Regions from separate parts of the Bacteroides sp. OM05-10AA genome, predicted to be linked through region 1. Evidence: riboswitches for the same ligand, from Rfam matches in the RefSeq annotation. Region 1 holds a riboswitch; each other region holds the start of a gene.
What was found. Region 1 has a riboswitch for cobalamin ahead of DXB58_RS18860 (ribonucleoside-diphosphate reductase subunit alpha). Riboswitches for the same ligand answer to the same signal wherever they lie in the genome.
Positions count from the first base shown of each region.

Region 2: linked by a shared signal. The riboswitch ahead of DXB58_RS12295 (TonB-dependent receptor) and the one ahead of DXB58_RS18860 (ribonucleoside-diphosphate reductase subunit alpha) in region 1 are both predicted to bind cobalamin.
Region 3: linked by a shared signal. The riboswitch ahead of nrdD (anaerobic ribonucleoside-triphosphate reductase) and the one ahead of DXB58_RS18860 (ribonucleoside-diphosphate reductase subunit alpha) in region 1 are both predicted to bind cobalamin.

Region 1 covers NZ_QSUR01000026.1:58,163-63,043, reverse strand. The annotation lists gene DXB58_RS18860 (ribonucleoside-diphosphate reductase subunit alpha) at 1-2,459, opposite strand, end outside; cobalamin riboswitch at 2,521-2,724, opposite strand; partial or broken gene DXB58_RS18855 (TlpA family protein disulfide reductase) at 2,897-4,419, shown strand.
Region 2 covers NZ_QSUR01000013.1:110,257-115,137, forward strand. The annotation lists gene DXB58_RS12290 (precorrin-2 C(20)-methyltransferase) at 1-72, opposite strand, end outside; gene DXB58_RS12295 (TonB-dependent receptor) at 98-2,281, opposite strand; cobalamin riboswitch at 2,338-2,533, opposite strand; gene cobM (precorrin-4 C(11)-methyltransferase) at 2,665-4,494, shown strand; gene cbiD (cobalt-precorrin-5B (C(1))-methyltransferase CbiD) at 4,491-4,881, shown strand, end outside.
Region 3 covers NZ_QSUR01000003.1:237,306-242,186, forward strand. The annotation lists gene nrdG (anaerobic ribonucleoside-triphosphate reductase activating protein) at 1-172, opposite strand, end outside; gene nrdD (anaerobic ribonucleoside-triphosphate reductase) at 156-2,249, opposite strand; cobalamin riboswitch at 2,379-2,600, opposite strand; gene DXB58_RS03640 (OmpA family protein) at 3,032-4,168, shown strand; gene DXB58_RS03645 (STM4015 family protein) at 4,371-4,881, shown strand, end outside.

The sequences.
Region 1 (4,881 bases):
GTTTTCACTCCACATTCCCAAGCTAATAGGTAGAGATTAAGTACCTGTTTCATTGTAAAATCATTGGTAATATAAAGATTTAGACTTTGTGACTGGTCAATGTGCAGCTGACGAATACCGGCAGCACGAATACTCCATGTCTGGTCAATCAGATATGCACCTTTGTATATCCAGAATGTCTTGTCCGACAAGGACGGAGCTACCCGTGGAAGCATGGCCCCTTTCTTCTCTTCCAGAAAGAAACGTTTCATCACCGGATCGGTTCCGGCAGTGGTTCCGGCAATAATACTGGTACTGCTGGTTGGAGCAATAGCTAATAGATAAGCATTACGCATGCCGTAATTAGCCACTTTTTCCGATAGTTCCTTCCAGGCAGATGAAGTATAGCCGCGTTTGGTGAAATAATCTCCGGTCTGCCAATCACTTCCCTCGAAATAGGTATATCTTCCTTTTTCTTTTGCCAGTTCTGCACTGGCTTCTATCGCGGCATAATTGATACGTTCAAACACTTTATCTATAAAGTTAAGATGTTCTTCACTTTCCCAACGAATTCCCCGTATGGCAAGTGCATGGTGATAACCGCTAACTCCAAGACCGATACTACGATAACGATGATTGGTTATTTGAGCATAAGGAATAGGGTAGAAGTTCAGGTCGATAACATTGTCAAGCGCACGAACCACTGTTGCTACCTTTTCTTTCATCAATTCTTCATCCTCCAACGGTAGATGCCCGAGAGAAAGACTGGCGAGATTGCACACGACGAAATCTCCGGGGCGAACCGTCTTTACTACTACCGTGTCACCATCTTCAGTACGAACTTCGGTAGAAACCGATTCAATAGCCGACATGTTCTGTGCGATTTCCGTGCATAGGTTTGAGCAATAGATAATCCCCTGATGAGCATTCGGATTGGCACGATTCACTATATCCCGGTTGAATGTAAAAGGAGTACCTGTTTCTACAGCCGATCTCAATACCAGTCTGACTATATCCTTGATGCTAATAGTTCGTCTGGAAAGACGTGGATCATTCACGCAATCCCAATACCTCTTTTCCCATTCTTCCCCGTAATAATCTTCCAGACAATATCCTTTGATAGTCATAATCTCATTCGGACAGAACAAATACCACTGCTTATTCAAATCTTCTTTTGCCATTTGCCAGAACAAGTCCGGATAGCATACGGAGGGAAATATATCATGAGCTTTCATGCGGTCATCCCCATTATTCGTACGGAGTTGAAGAAATTCCGGCAAGTCTTTATGCCATACATCCAGATATACAGCTACAGCCCCCTGACGCATTCCTAACTGATCGACGGCTACGGCAGTATCATTCACGAGTTTCATCCATCGGATTACTCCACCTGCCACACCTTTGAAACCTCGGATGTTTCCACCCGCAGCACGCACCTTCCCGAAATACATTCCCATACCTCCACCAAACTTGCTGACCATGGCAAAATTGTCTATACTGCGGTAAATGCCTTCCAAACTGTCAGGCACCGTATCAATAAAACAACTGGAAAGTTGATGATAAGGTTTACGGGCATTGGAAAGGGTAGGAGTTGCCATCGTTACTTCCAGCTTGCTCAATAAGTCATAGAACTTTCTTACCCATTGCAACCGATCGCGTTTCTCCGGCATGGCAAGATGTAAAGCTATCCCCAAGTACATTTCCTGCACAGACTCCATAGGTTCGTGTGAGTGAGTACGGATCAGGTAACGTTTGGAGAGCAGGTCCAGCCCTGAATAATTAAACAGTTTATCCCTTTCCGGACAGATAAATCCTGCAGCTTCTTCTATTTCCTGTTGTGAATAAGAATCCAGGATATAGCTGCCATATAAACCTTCATTCGTTAGATAACGTAATTTCTCATAGAATGAATGTATATCTGAAATTCTTGCCTGTTTTTCCTGCTTTTCTGTCAGTTGAAAGTTGAGTAACCGTGCGGCTATAAACTCCCAGTCCGGTGCTTCCTGCGTGGTCAGTTCTACCGCAGCTTTGACGAGTGCCGACAAGCGTTCGTCTGACGACATTTCCGGTTTGCAGAAACTGGAGAACTTTTCCGCCAACACAGTCAGACTATATTCATTACTGGTAAAGTCTTTCTGTATTTCCTTTAGCACATCCATTATTTGTGGATTGCCCGTCCCTGTGGTGATATCGTTGATCGCTTTTCTGCGCTCCGTGCGTTGCCAGCGATAGAGAATATAGTTTTTAGCTTCTGCATAAAAGCCATGCTCCATCAGGCAGCGTTCCACTTCATCCTGTATGCGCTCCACATTGCAGTTTGCACTATTACTATGTACAAACTGTTCTACTTCATTCACCATTTCCTGAATGGTTTCTTCTATTATTTCCTGGCCTGTACTGGCGAAGCTTTTTTTAATTGCAACGGCAATTTTCTCCCTGTTATAGGATTCCGTCGTCCCATTTCTTTTGGTTATTTGCATGAGAACTTTATAAAATATGTTGTTGTATAGTTTCGAACTGTATCCCTAATCCCACGAGTAGAAACAGTCTTTAATGAATGGCAGGTCTTCTGACTAACTCCCTTCCTGATCCCTTCCCGGCCTACAATTCACAGCCAGTGGCAAAAGTCTTTATCAGAAAGTTATAGAGATTCACAGCAGCGGGACTGTCCGGGATTTACACCCGGTTCCCTTTTAATCCAAAACAACCGAAAGGTCATCCGGAACCGATTCGGAAACAAAGATAATGAAAATTGTAATTAATACAATATTGTTTCCGTTTTATATAATATCATTTTGCATTATCTGCTAATTGTGTAGTAAAGGTTTATTTAACAGGATACGATGTAAAATGCTGAATTTAATGACTATATTCGCAAAGTAAGTATTTATTAATACACAAATAACACCCTATGAGAATGAAACACTGCCTATTCGTTTTTTTGCCGATATTTATATTATTTATTAGTTGTCGGCAAAAAGTGCAAAGTAACTTTCAGCCGGATATTTCCAATCAGACAGAAACCGTTTATGATTTTCCGGAAGAATATGCTGAAGAGATTATTATCACAGGTAAAGTTTTGAACCGTGAATTTTATCCACAAGAAAAAGAACTGACACTTATTATTCCATTTTTCAGAGATATGGAAAATCAGTACCGTACTCCCATTCAAGAGGATGGTTCTTTCTATTTTACTTTTCCTGTTTATGCTAAAATACGGGAGGTTTCTATTCGTAACTATGCAGAGCATTTATATGTGCATCCGGGTGACAGTATCCATTTAGAGATTGATTTCAAGGATATGTTTCATCCTAAAATAACAGGTGATGCGGAAAAATTGAATCAGGAAATATTGGCTTTTACAGAAAGCGGATATTATTATATGCGTGACTATGGTATCAGGAATGATTTGAGTGTCGAGGATTTTGAAGCAGAGCTAAAGAAAGAATATAATACACGTTTAGAACGCAGGGCCGAATATTTGCAGAAATACAAGCCTATGCAAGATGTCGTCATGTTTACGGAGGAATTACTGAAACAGGATTACTATTATACGATCCTGGTTTATGCGAGCCAATGTCAATATCGAACAAGAAAAGAGTTCGCACGATATCACACGCTGTTGCCCGAAATCAATAAATTATATAAAAAAGGAATATTATCAGCCCGCTTGTTTGATATAGTCGATTGGATAGAAAATTATATTCCTACAGGAATGGTTCTTAAAAACAAAGAATACCCAACGATAGATGATATTATGTCCGAAATAGGAGAAAATGAATTGAATCAATATCTATATACTAAAGTTACAGCTAATAGCCTTGAAGCTAATGATACAATTTCCCTCTCAAGGAAGCGTTCGCAATTTGACTCAATCGTAAAAATACCTCATTTGCAGGGACAAATAGCACAGATGTACAGGCAAACTAAAGCGTTCTGGAGAATCCACAGTCTGTTTCTGATAATTTGTTGTATGGCAAATACAATGAAAGTTCAAATACGTTAACTCCAATGTCGTATATGGAGAGCATATATAAGATACTTGAAGAAAACCGGGGAAAAGTTATTTATTTCGATTTTTGGGCTACAACTTGTCCGCCTTGCTTGGCAGAGATGGAACCCTTGAAGAAGTTGCGCAGCCAATATTCTACGAAGGATTTGATTATTTATTCCATTTGTTCCGGCGGTAATGATACCAAAAAGCAATGGGAATTGTGTTTAGATAAATACTCGATGAAGAATCATGATATAGAATGTGTCTATGCTGCTGATTATATTGGACTGGAGAATTATCAGAAGATTACCAAACAGTTCAAAATTAATAGATTGCCATATTATATCTTGATAAACAGAAAAGGACAAATCATTGATTATGGCACTGCTGCTCGTCCAAGTAATCCTAACCTGTTATTGAGAATTGAGGAAATTGTTAAGCAGTAGATGGATAATATTCCTTTTGTATAATTAAATACGCTGTCTATATTGGATATGCGTGTATTTCTCCAGATACAGCTTAATTTAACCATAGTTTTTTAAATCTTTGTAATAAAAAAGTCTGCATAAATCGTCCTTTTAAGTTTTAAATTCTATTTTGAATGTTGAGAAAAATTTCCAGGTTATCGATACGGAATTCTTTTTTTTGTAATAAGTTGATATACAACACTTTATATTTACTGTTTTTGGTTTAAAACCAACGGGTCGTTCCTTTAAAAGGAACGACCCGTTTCTCACCGAGGAACAACATGTTTCTTTTAAAGAAACGGATGATTCCCTAAAATCCAGAGACAAAACTGGTAGTAATATTCTGATCTTTCAATATTGATGGTTGATGTGCTGAATGATATATGTAAAAACAAACAACCATTCTTCTACATCTTTCATTTTCTACATCTTTTCTAATCT
Region 2 (4,881 bases), on a different contig from region 1:
TCCTATCAAAGAGATAAGCCCCGCTTCACCCGGACCTAAAGAAACGATATATACCGGTTTCAAATCTTCCATCTCTCTTATCGATTATTTCTTATCCTTATTTTCTAAAACGAATCGTCAGGCTTGCATAGAAAGCTCTTCCCGGTGTAATGGTCGAATAAGGTTTCTTCGTATTCCAGGGACGGTCGTCTACCCAGTCGAACAGGTTCTCAACACCCAAACCGGCATTCAGAATGAAATATTTCAGATTGAATGTATGTCCTGTATTCAAATCCCAAAGCATAAAACCGGATGAATCATAGTCATACGTTTCGGAATATCTCTTTCCCTGTCCGCGACCAACCATATTGATGTTCAGTCCATACAATCCCCAGTTCTTAGACCATTGCGCATTTACGTTTCCTGCATACTTGACACTTTTGTCAATCGGTTTGTCCGTTATCAGATTTCTTGCATCCAACAGCGTATAGCCGGCTCCCAGATTGAATCCAAGTCCCAGGTAAGCATTTGCATTTACATTCACCCCTTTGATTCTCACTTTATCGATGTTGTCACGCTGGCGCACTTCATCATAATCACCATATTGTGCAGCTTCTTCATCGCTCAAAGTACGGTAATTAATCATATCCGTCACATTATTGACAAAAGCCGTTGCTGATACAGAAAAACGGGAATGAGTATATTCCAGATTCAATGAGAAATTCTTGCTTTCTTCCGGTTTCAGTTCCAGATTTCCGATAGTATAGCGATTGGTAGTCTTTGCCAGATCCGTAGCGTAAATTTCAGAAAGAGTAGGCGTGCGGAAACCTGTTGCAAAAGACAATCGACCACGGAAACCACCCTCCCTATACATAATAGAAGCTGTCGGAGTGAAGTGATCCTCAAATGTTTCATTATAAATGTAACGCAATCCCACTACTGCTTGCAGAGATTCGGCAATCGTCCACTCATCCTGTGCATATAAAGCCATGGTGTAGAGCGTCTTATTAGAGATATTGTCCGATTCACTTTCCAGCTTTTCATCCAGATATTCCAATCCGGCAGACAGTTTGTTCTTGCTGTTCACCTTGATAATACTCTTCACATTTCCCCGGTAAAAATATTGTTTCTTACGGGTTTCCTTATCTCCAATCTTAAAGTCACCGCTTTCCTGAATATAGTCATAAGCCGATTTGTAATTGTCCGAATAGAAATCGGCATCGATATATGCTTTCTTATTCACAATATACTTCATACCGAAACCATACGTATAATTCTCATGATACATATTATATTTATATTCCGTTACCGGACGGTCATTCAGGAAATTATAGTACGAACCCTGTGCATACAGCGTTGTCTTATGATTCAGAGAATAAGAGAAACTCTGGTTGACCGTATTCGAATGATAACCGGTGAAAGCCTGTTTATCGGTAGGATCCAGTTTCACTTCCCCTTTTTTATTCACCGTTTCGGTCATCGGATGAAGTTTCCAGCCATCCGACTGTTGGCGTTGGTAAGAAGTATACGATGAAAGTTTGCCAACATTCAAATCCAGATTCACAGCTTCCGAAAAACGTCCGTGGTCACTCACCTTGGTAGTACTCGATGCGTCAATCTTGTTTTTGCTATCATCCGTGATGATATTAATAACTCCACCAATGGCGTCACTACCATACAGCGCAGATGCCGAACCGTTCAGTATTTCAATTCGTTTCACGTTTGCCATGTTGATGCGCATCAACGCATCATCGCCAATCAGTTTCCGTCCGTTCACTAATACAAGGATATAATCGCTATTCAAGCCATTAAGCACCATTTCCGTTCCCATACCGCTGGTAGAGAAAGAAAAGTTAGAAGTGAGTTTGGTAAGAGCCTCCTCAAGATTCGTAACATTGGCCTCCTTGATATCTTTGGCAGTCAATACATTTACCGGGATGGGACTATCCACCATCCGGCGATGTGTTCCGGTTCCGGTCACTACCACCTGGTTTAAATTGTTATGACTTTCCGTCATGCGTATCACGACGTCATTTACACTCTTTGAAGTGGAATACCGTTGCGGTTCATAATTGAGATGTGATACTTGCAGGGTTTGTTTGCCATCAGGCAATCCCTTGATTATAAACTCTCCTTTTGCATTCGTAGTTCCCCCCTGCAGACTATGGTCCACCCGAATATTCGCTCCGACAACAGGCTCTCCGGTTTCAGAATTCAACACACGCCCCTTGATTGTAACCTGAGCGGACACAACACAACATACACCGACCAACATGGTGGTCAAAATAAGTTTTTTCAACATTTTGTGATTATGCTTAAATTTCTATAGTTTATGTTCTTAGCCCCGAGAACAAGTTAACTATTGTTTCTTCCTTAGGCAGGTTTCCTGACTTCATCCTGAAAGTTCGCCTTCCCGTGCATCCGGCACAGTGGCAGTAGTAAAACTTTCAATAGATGGATGTTACAGTAGCGGGCACTGCTCCGGATTCACACCGGATTCCCTTTTATGTTCAATCGGACGATTGAAAACATCACCTAAAGTGCCGCAAAATTACTACATTTAATTTGTATCTCATAACATATCTAAAAATATTTTTAGTAACACGAAATTTACACTACCTCTCAAGGAAAGAAACTGATTATTATTGTACTTTTGCAACATTACCCCAATTAATTATTTTCAGGATGGAAAAGAGCGTTCAGACAGCAATTATTTTAATCTCCGAGTCAAGTCTGCCCATAGCCAGGAATATAAGCAGAGAGTTAGCAGAATCCGCCATATACCTCAAAGGAGAAGCAGAGGGATGCGAAACAATCACCTCGTACAGCGGGTTTATGAAAGAACATTTTTCCGATTTTAAAGCAATCGTTTTTATCGGTGCACTCGGCATCTGTGTGAGAAGTATTGCTTCCTGCATCCGGAACAAATATGCCGATCCGGCAGTGATTAACGTTGACAGTACCGGACGTTTCGTTATCTCCGTACTGTCCGGACATATCGGAGGCGGCAATGAACTGACACGAATCGTTGCGGGAATCACCGGAGGGGAAGCCATCGTCACCACCCAAAGTGATAATCAACAGTTGTGGGCGCTGGATACGTTTACCTCCCGTTACGGATGGAAAACTTCGGCAACACCGGCTTCCATGAATCAGGCTATTTTTCAGTTTGTGAATAAACACAAGACAGCCCTGCTGCTTAGTGTCAAGGATAAAGGGACGGACGAACTTGAACAGAGCCGTCCGGAACATACAGATATCTATTATAGATTGGAAGAAATACCGCTGGCGGAATACCAATTGCTCATCACTGTTGGTCCGTGGGAATATGACACTCCTATCCCGACACTGCAGTTCTATCCACCCGTGCTTCATATCGGGGTAGGCTGCAAAAAAGAATGTTCTCCACAAGGAGTCTGCATTTATATGAAAGATGAATTATTGCGACACCATCTTTCTCCACTTGCAGTGAAAAGCATTTCAACGATTGAACTGAAAAAAGACGAACCGTTGATTGCAGAATTACATACGCAGTTCTCAAACAGTGAACTACATATTTATAAAGCCGAAGAACTGGCAGATATCAGCGTTCCGAATCCCTCCGAAAAAGTGAAAGAAGTGACAGGCGTTGATGGGGTGGCCGAAAGTTCTGCTATCCGTGCCTCCGATTACGGCAGATTGCTGATGGAAAAGCAAAAAGGAATACTATCCGAAGGAAATAATTTCACCTTTGCCATAGCACTTTCTGCTGATAGTGACCGCAACAACGGGCATATCGAGATTGTGGGGGCCGGTCCGGGCGACCCGGAATTAATTTCTGTAAGAGGCAAGAGAATGCTGGAAAAGGCAGACCTCATTCTTTATGCCGGCAGTCTGGTGCCACGCGAACTGACGTATTACGCCAAACCGGGCGCTACCGTTAGAAGTTCGGCAGACATGACATTGGAGGAACAATTCACCCTCATGAAGTCTTTCTATGACAAGGGATTGTTTGTGGTACGTCTCCACACAGGTGACCCGTGTATTTACGGAGCTATTGCCGAACAAATGGCATTCTTCGACCAATACGGAATGAGGTATCACATCACTCCCGGCATTTCTTCTTTTCAGGCCGCAGCAGCAGCCCTCAAATCACAGTTCACCATTCCTGAAGAAGTGCAAAGCATTATACTCACACGTGGAGAGGGTCGGACACCGATGCCCGAGAAAGAAAAACTTCATTTGCTGGCGCGCTCGCAAAGCACGATGTGCATCTATCTAAGTGCTGCTATTGTGGAGCAGGTACAGGAAGAACTCTTGCAAGCCTACTCTCCCGAAACGCCCGTAGCTGCCTGCTACAAACTCACTTGGAAAGAAGAAAAGATATATCGCGGCAAGCTGAAAGATCTTGCTCAAATTGTCCGTGACAACCATCTGACTCTTACTACCCTGCTTGTAGTCGGTAATGCCATCGACCACCGGGAGGGATTATCCAGACTATATGCTGATGAATTCAAACATCTTTTCCGCCCATGATACTGATTTTCGGAGGAACGACGGAGGGACGCACTGCCGCTGAAACCCTCGATGAAGCAGGACAACCCTTTTATTATTCCACACGTGGCACCCTTCAGGAAGTCACGTGCAGAAATATGACGCGACTGACCGGCAACATGGATTCAGAAAAAATCATTTCTTTCTGCCGTGAACACGACATCCGATTAATAATAGATGCCGCCCATCCATTTGCGCAACAACTCCACCTGAATATCTTCCTCGCGGCAAAAGAACTAACCATCAAGGTAGTGCGCCTGGAACGTATCTATCCGAAATTATCGGAGGAAATCATTTGGTGTGATGACTTCGAAGATGCCGTCGCCCGTATGAAACAGGACGGTATAGAGAAACTACTGGCTCTCACCG
Region 3 (4,881 bases), on a different contig from region 1:
TACCGAGCAGGGTAGAAAGACTTTCTTCCGTCAACGGTTCTCCTACGTCCTCCATTAGATATGCACTGTGGCACCCTTTACAATGGTTGGGGCAGTTGGAGAGGTTGATGGCTAATGTCACCTCATCCGGTATCTCCTGAAAAACAATATCATAATCAGCGTACCGAAGCATAATATCTTAAATCGGCCTCCTTTTGCCGTGCTTGGGAGAAATTGCTGATACGTTTCATATATCCGATGACGCGGGTCAGATAATCCACATTCTCGCTGTGACATTCGGGACATTCATGCAGATAACGTTTGTCGATATGATGGCATTTGTTACATACTGTATTCGGAATATTGAATGTGAAGTAGTTGCAACCTTCGGTAGCGGCAACACGAAGCAACTGCCGGTATTGCTCTTTGCTAAGATGCTCTTCCAGATTCATGTGCAAAGCCGAACCACCCGTCAGATGCTCGATATAACGATGCCCGTGCAGGCGGAATTTATCGACAATGTTCAGTGATTTGTCTTCTACAATATAGAAATAGCTGTTGTAACATTCGCGGTAAGTCTGGAATCCGGCTTCCTTGTCCCATTTCGCGTGTTTCACACCCACATTTTCGGCAGGAATCATTTCGCAGTTGAAAAGTACTTCTTTGGTACGATATTTCTTATTGTATTTCTCAATCATGCCGAGAATCTCCTGCACAAAAGCCTCGTATTTCGGATTGTCGTTGATGTCGATTCCCATAAATTGGGCTGCTTCCACCAGTCCGTTCACACCGATAGTCAGATATTGGCGGCTCATATTGATATAGCCTGCATCAAACAAAGGCAACATACCCTTTGCCTGCAATAATTTCAGGTTCTCATTATAGGCAAGCTGTACTTTGTGAACCAAGTCTACTACTTCTTCCAGGAAGAAAGGGTAGAGAATACCTGATTTTACAGCATGCTGTATACAACGGTTCAGATTGATGGTCAACACGCTCTTCGAACCGGTAGAGACTCCTCCGGCTCCCAATGTATAGCTAAAGCCATTGTCCTGTATTTCATTACGCAGACGGCAGCAGCTACTCAAAGAGTCGGCATTGTCACTCATATAGGTGAAGAATGAATGTCCTTCGGCATACATTTCAGCGGTGAAGTCGCCATATTCCTTATCCAGTACATCGCCGTCTTTGGTCAGGAGTGCCATTGTCTCTACAGGGAATGTCAGAACGGTGCGTGTACGCTCCTTATTAAACCATTTCATAAAACGCTTCTGCAACCAGCTAAGCGAATCCCAGTCGGGTTTGCTTCCGTCGGGGAAAACAAAGTGCTCGAAAAGGCTATTGAAATAATACTTGTCATAATAAGCCACATTCCAGAAAACTGCCTGGAAATTGCGGGCACCCGTAGGCTGGTTGATGGAATATACGATTTGCTCGAAACAGTCTGTGATGATTTTATCGATCGATCTTTGTTTCAGAGACAAGTCTGCCAGTTTATCAGGGTGTTTATAATAATCCTGCCCGTATTCCAAACCGATGAAATAGTTCATGTACATCAGGAATTCAGGAGTGGCACATGCGCCGCTTAGCATACTGGATACGATAAATACCATGTTGATAAATCCTCCGCAGAAGGATTTCAGATTGGTCGGGGCGGTAGAATTGCCTCCTACTGCTGTTGTTCCTGCTATCAGCCAGGGATACATGGTAATACTGGCACAGTAGTTCGCCAGATTGGTTTCATCATTTTTGTAGATGAAGTGATGATTCAGGAGTTCCAAATAACGGTCGGAAGCCTCTTTACCATACATATCTCTCAAACGGTCTGTCAGCAGGCGGCGGTTGAGGCGGATGAAATTGGATTTGGGCAGTTCTCCTATCAGCGTGGCGATATTCTTGTTTTCCACATTGGCGTTGGCATCGTACTTACTACCGCTGGCAGGGTTGGAAGCATCGCAATAATCCATGAGGAATTTAAGTTTGTCTCTGACTTCACGGTCTTCCAAATGTTTTTGACGATACAGCATATACGCTTTGGCCACGCTGTAATAATGTTCTGCCATCAAGGCGACTTCCACCTGGTTTTGGATTTCCTCTACGTTTGTTCCGTCACTGATACTGACACGGCTTAACACATTGGTTATCACATCTTGCGTAGCAAAACTACCTACTGATAAAAATGCCTTGGATATGGCATTTTTGATTTTGTCGAGGGAAAAAGCTTCTTTTTTCCCGTCTCTTTTGATAATGAATATCTCCGAACTAATCATACCTATATTTTAAGAATTAACAAAATAGATTTAGTGCCTACATAGTTATTCATGCACGACAATTTCTGGAGACTTGTAATAAAATGGACCTGTACGATTCGTTCTATTGCCTTTCACCCGAAAGCCTGGAATAACGGAAATTTTATCGGCAGGTCTTCTGACTTGTTTTTGTTGTGGCGCCTTCCCGATCCGTTTCATGAATCAGTGGCAAATGAATGCCATAACATTTCTCTTTTTTATGAGAGAGATAAAACTTACAGCTACGGGGATAGTTCCGGATTTTCACTGGATTCCCTTTTAATTCCGTCTGGTGATAATGCCATTTCGGAAACCGATGTTGGCGGCAAAGTTAGAAATTAAATCAAGATTCCAATTGAAAAGGAAGAAAAATATTCGCTCTTTATCAGAACGATATATAGCATTAACAACCTGATAACTTTCCGTTTATGTTCTATTCTTCGTATTTTAGTAGAGTCCGGTTTATGTATTTCCTGCCTGATGGATGAATGAAAGTGTAGAATAATGAAACAAGATGCATTATGGTCAGCGATGTTGGGATCCCTTTCTCTTCAGGGAATGAGGCGTTTGCATTGATGTTTCCATATTTTAGATTTTTCGAAAGCATAATAGATGTTAATAGGGCTTATGGCTTGCGAACTAATATTTGATACGATATGTTGTTTAAAGTGAATAACGAATTAAAAAATGAACTAGAAAGTTAGACATGAACAAACAATACATTTCTAATGATTTAGGAGATAAAACATTACATTTAAAAACTTATGAATATGAGAAAATCTATTATTTTATTAGCTTTTATATTGGGTGGCTTTACAGTAGCAAATGCCCAATCAGTTGTAGAAGGTACCAAACTTACAGATAATTGGTCTGTCGGAGTAAATGCCGGTGGAGTCACTCCCCTTACTCACAGTGCTTTCTTTAAAGGTATGCGTCCCACTTTTGGAGTGGGAGTCTCAAAGCAATTAACTCCTATCTTCGGTTTGGGATTCCAAGGGATGGGATATATCAATACCACTTCCAGTAAAACGGCTTTCGATGCTTCGGATGTCAGTGTATTGGGTAAAGTCAATTTGATGAATCTATTTGCAAGTTACACGGGCGAACCTCGTTTGTTTGAAGTGGAAGCTGTTGCCGGAATGGGTTGGTTACATTATTATGTGAATGGCGATGGCGATCAGAACTCCTGGTCTACTCGTTTGGGATTGAATTTCAATTTCAACTTGGGTGAAAGTAAAGCATGGACATTGGGAATCAAACCTGCCATTGTGTATGATATGCAAGGTACTTATCCTGAAACGAAGAGCCGTTTCAATGCTAATAACGCAGGTTTTGAGTTGACAGCCGGATTGACATATCACTTTAAGACAAGTAACGGAACACATCATTTTGCCAAAGTGAGAGTATATAATCAAGCCGAAATTGACGGACTGAACTCTTCAATCAATGCACTTCGTGCAGATGTAAACAACAAAGATGGTGAGATCAGCAATGCAAACCAACGTATCAACGGATTGCAGGAAGAACTTGAAGCATGCCGCACAAAAGTGGTTCCGGTGGAGACTGTAGTGAAAACCGCCCGTGTACCCGAATCTATCATTACTTTCAGACAAGGTAAATCGTCAGTTGACGCTTCACAACTTCCTAATGTGGAACGTGTAGCTTCTTACCTGAAGAAATATGCTGATTCTAAAGTGGTTATTAAGGGATACGCTTCTCCGGAAGGTAGTGTTGAAGTGAATGCCAGAATTGCCGCAGCACGTGCAGAAGCTGTAAAAACGATCTTGGTCAACAAATATAAAATCAGTGCATCTCGTATCACTGCTGAAGGTCAGGGTGTAGGCGATATGTTTACTGAACCGGATTGGAACCGTGTAAGTATATGTACTATTGAAGATTAAACTGATATATTACAGAAATAGAATAATGAAGGCTGCCCCAAAAGGCAGCCTTTGTTGCATATCTTGGGTTGTATTTTTTGAATACTCTGAAAGTTTAGTAAACAGATTTCTTTGTACATTACATAAAATGGTTATTTTTGCAGGTATTGTTCATGCGCGTTCTGTGTTGAGTGTGCAAATATCAACCATTAAAAACTGTATTATGAAGAGAGTATTTGTTTTTCAAGATTTTAAATCGCAGAAATTCTGGAGTATAGATGTAGTCGGAACAGATGTTACTGTAAATTATGGTAAGTTGGGGACCGACGGACAAACACAAGTGAAAAACTACGCAACGACTGAAGAGGCTGAAAAAGCAGCCGGCAAACTGATTGCGGAAAAGACCAAAAAAGGGTATGTGGAAACTGCTGAAGAAACTGCACGTGAAATGAAAGTGGAAGCCAAGAAATATACTTTGAGTTACGATGAGTATGAAAACAATGTGAATCTTCTGGATAAGATATTGAAAGATAAACATCTCTCTGAATATAAACAAATAACAATCGGTTGTTGGGATTATGAGGGTGACGACTGTTCTGCCTTATTACAGGGAATGATTGAAAATAAGGAGAAGTTCGCACAAATAGAAGGCTTGTTCTGGGGAGATATTGAGCAGGAAGAACAGGAGATTTCATGGATTGAACAAGCTGATATTAGTCCGCTGCTCGATGCCA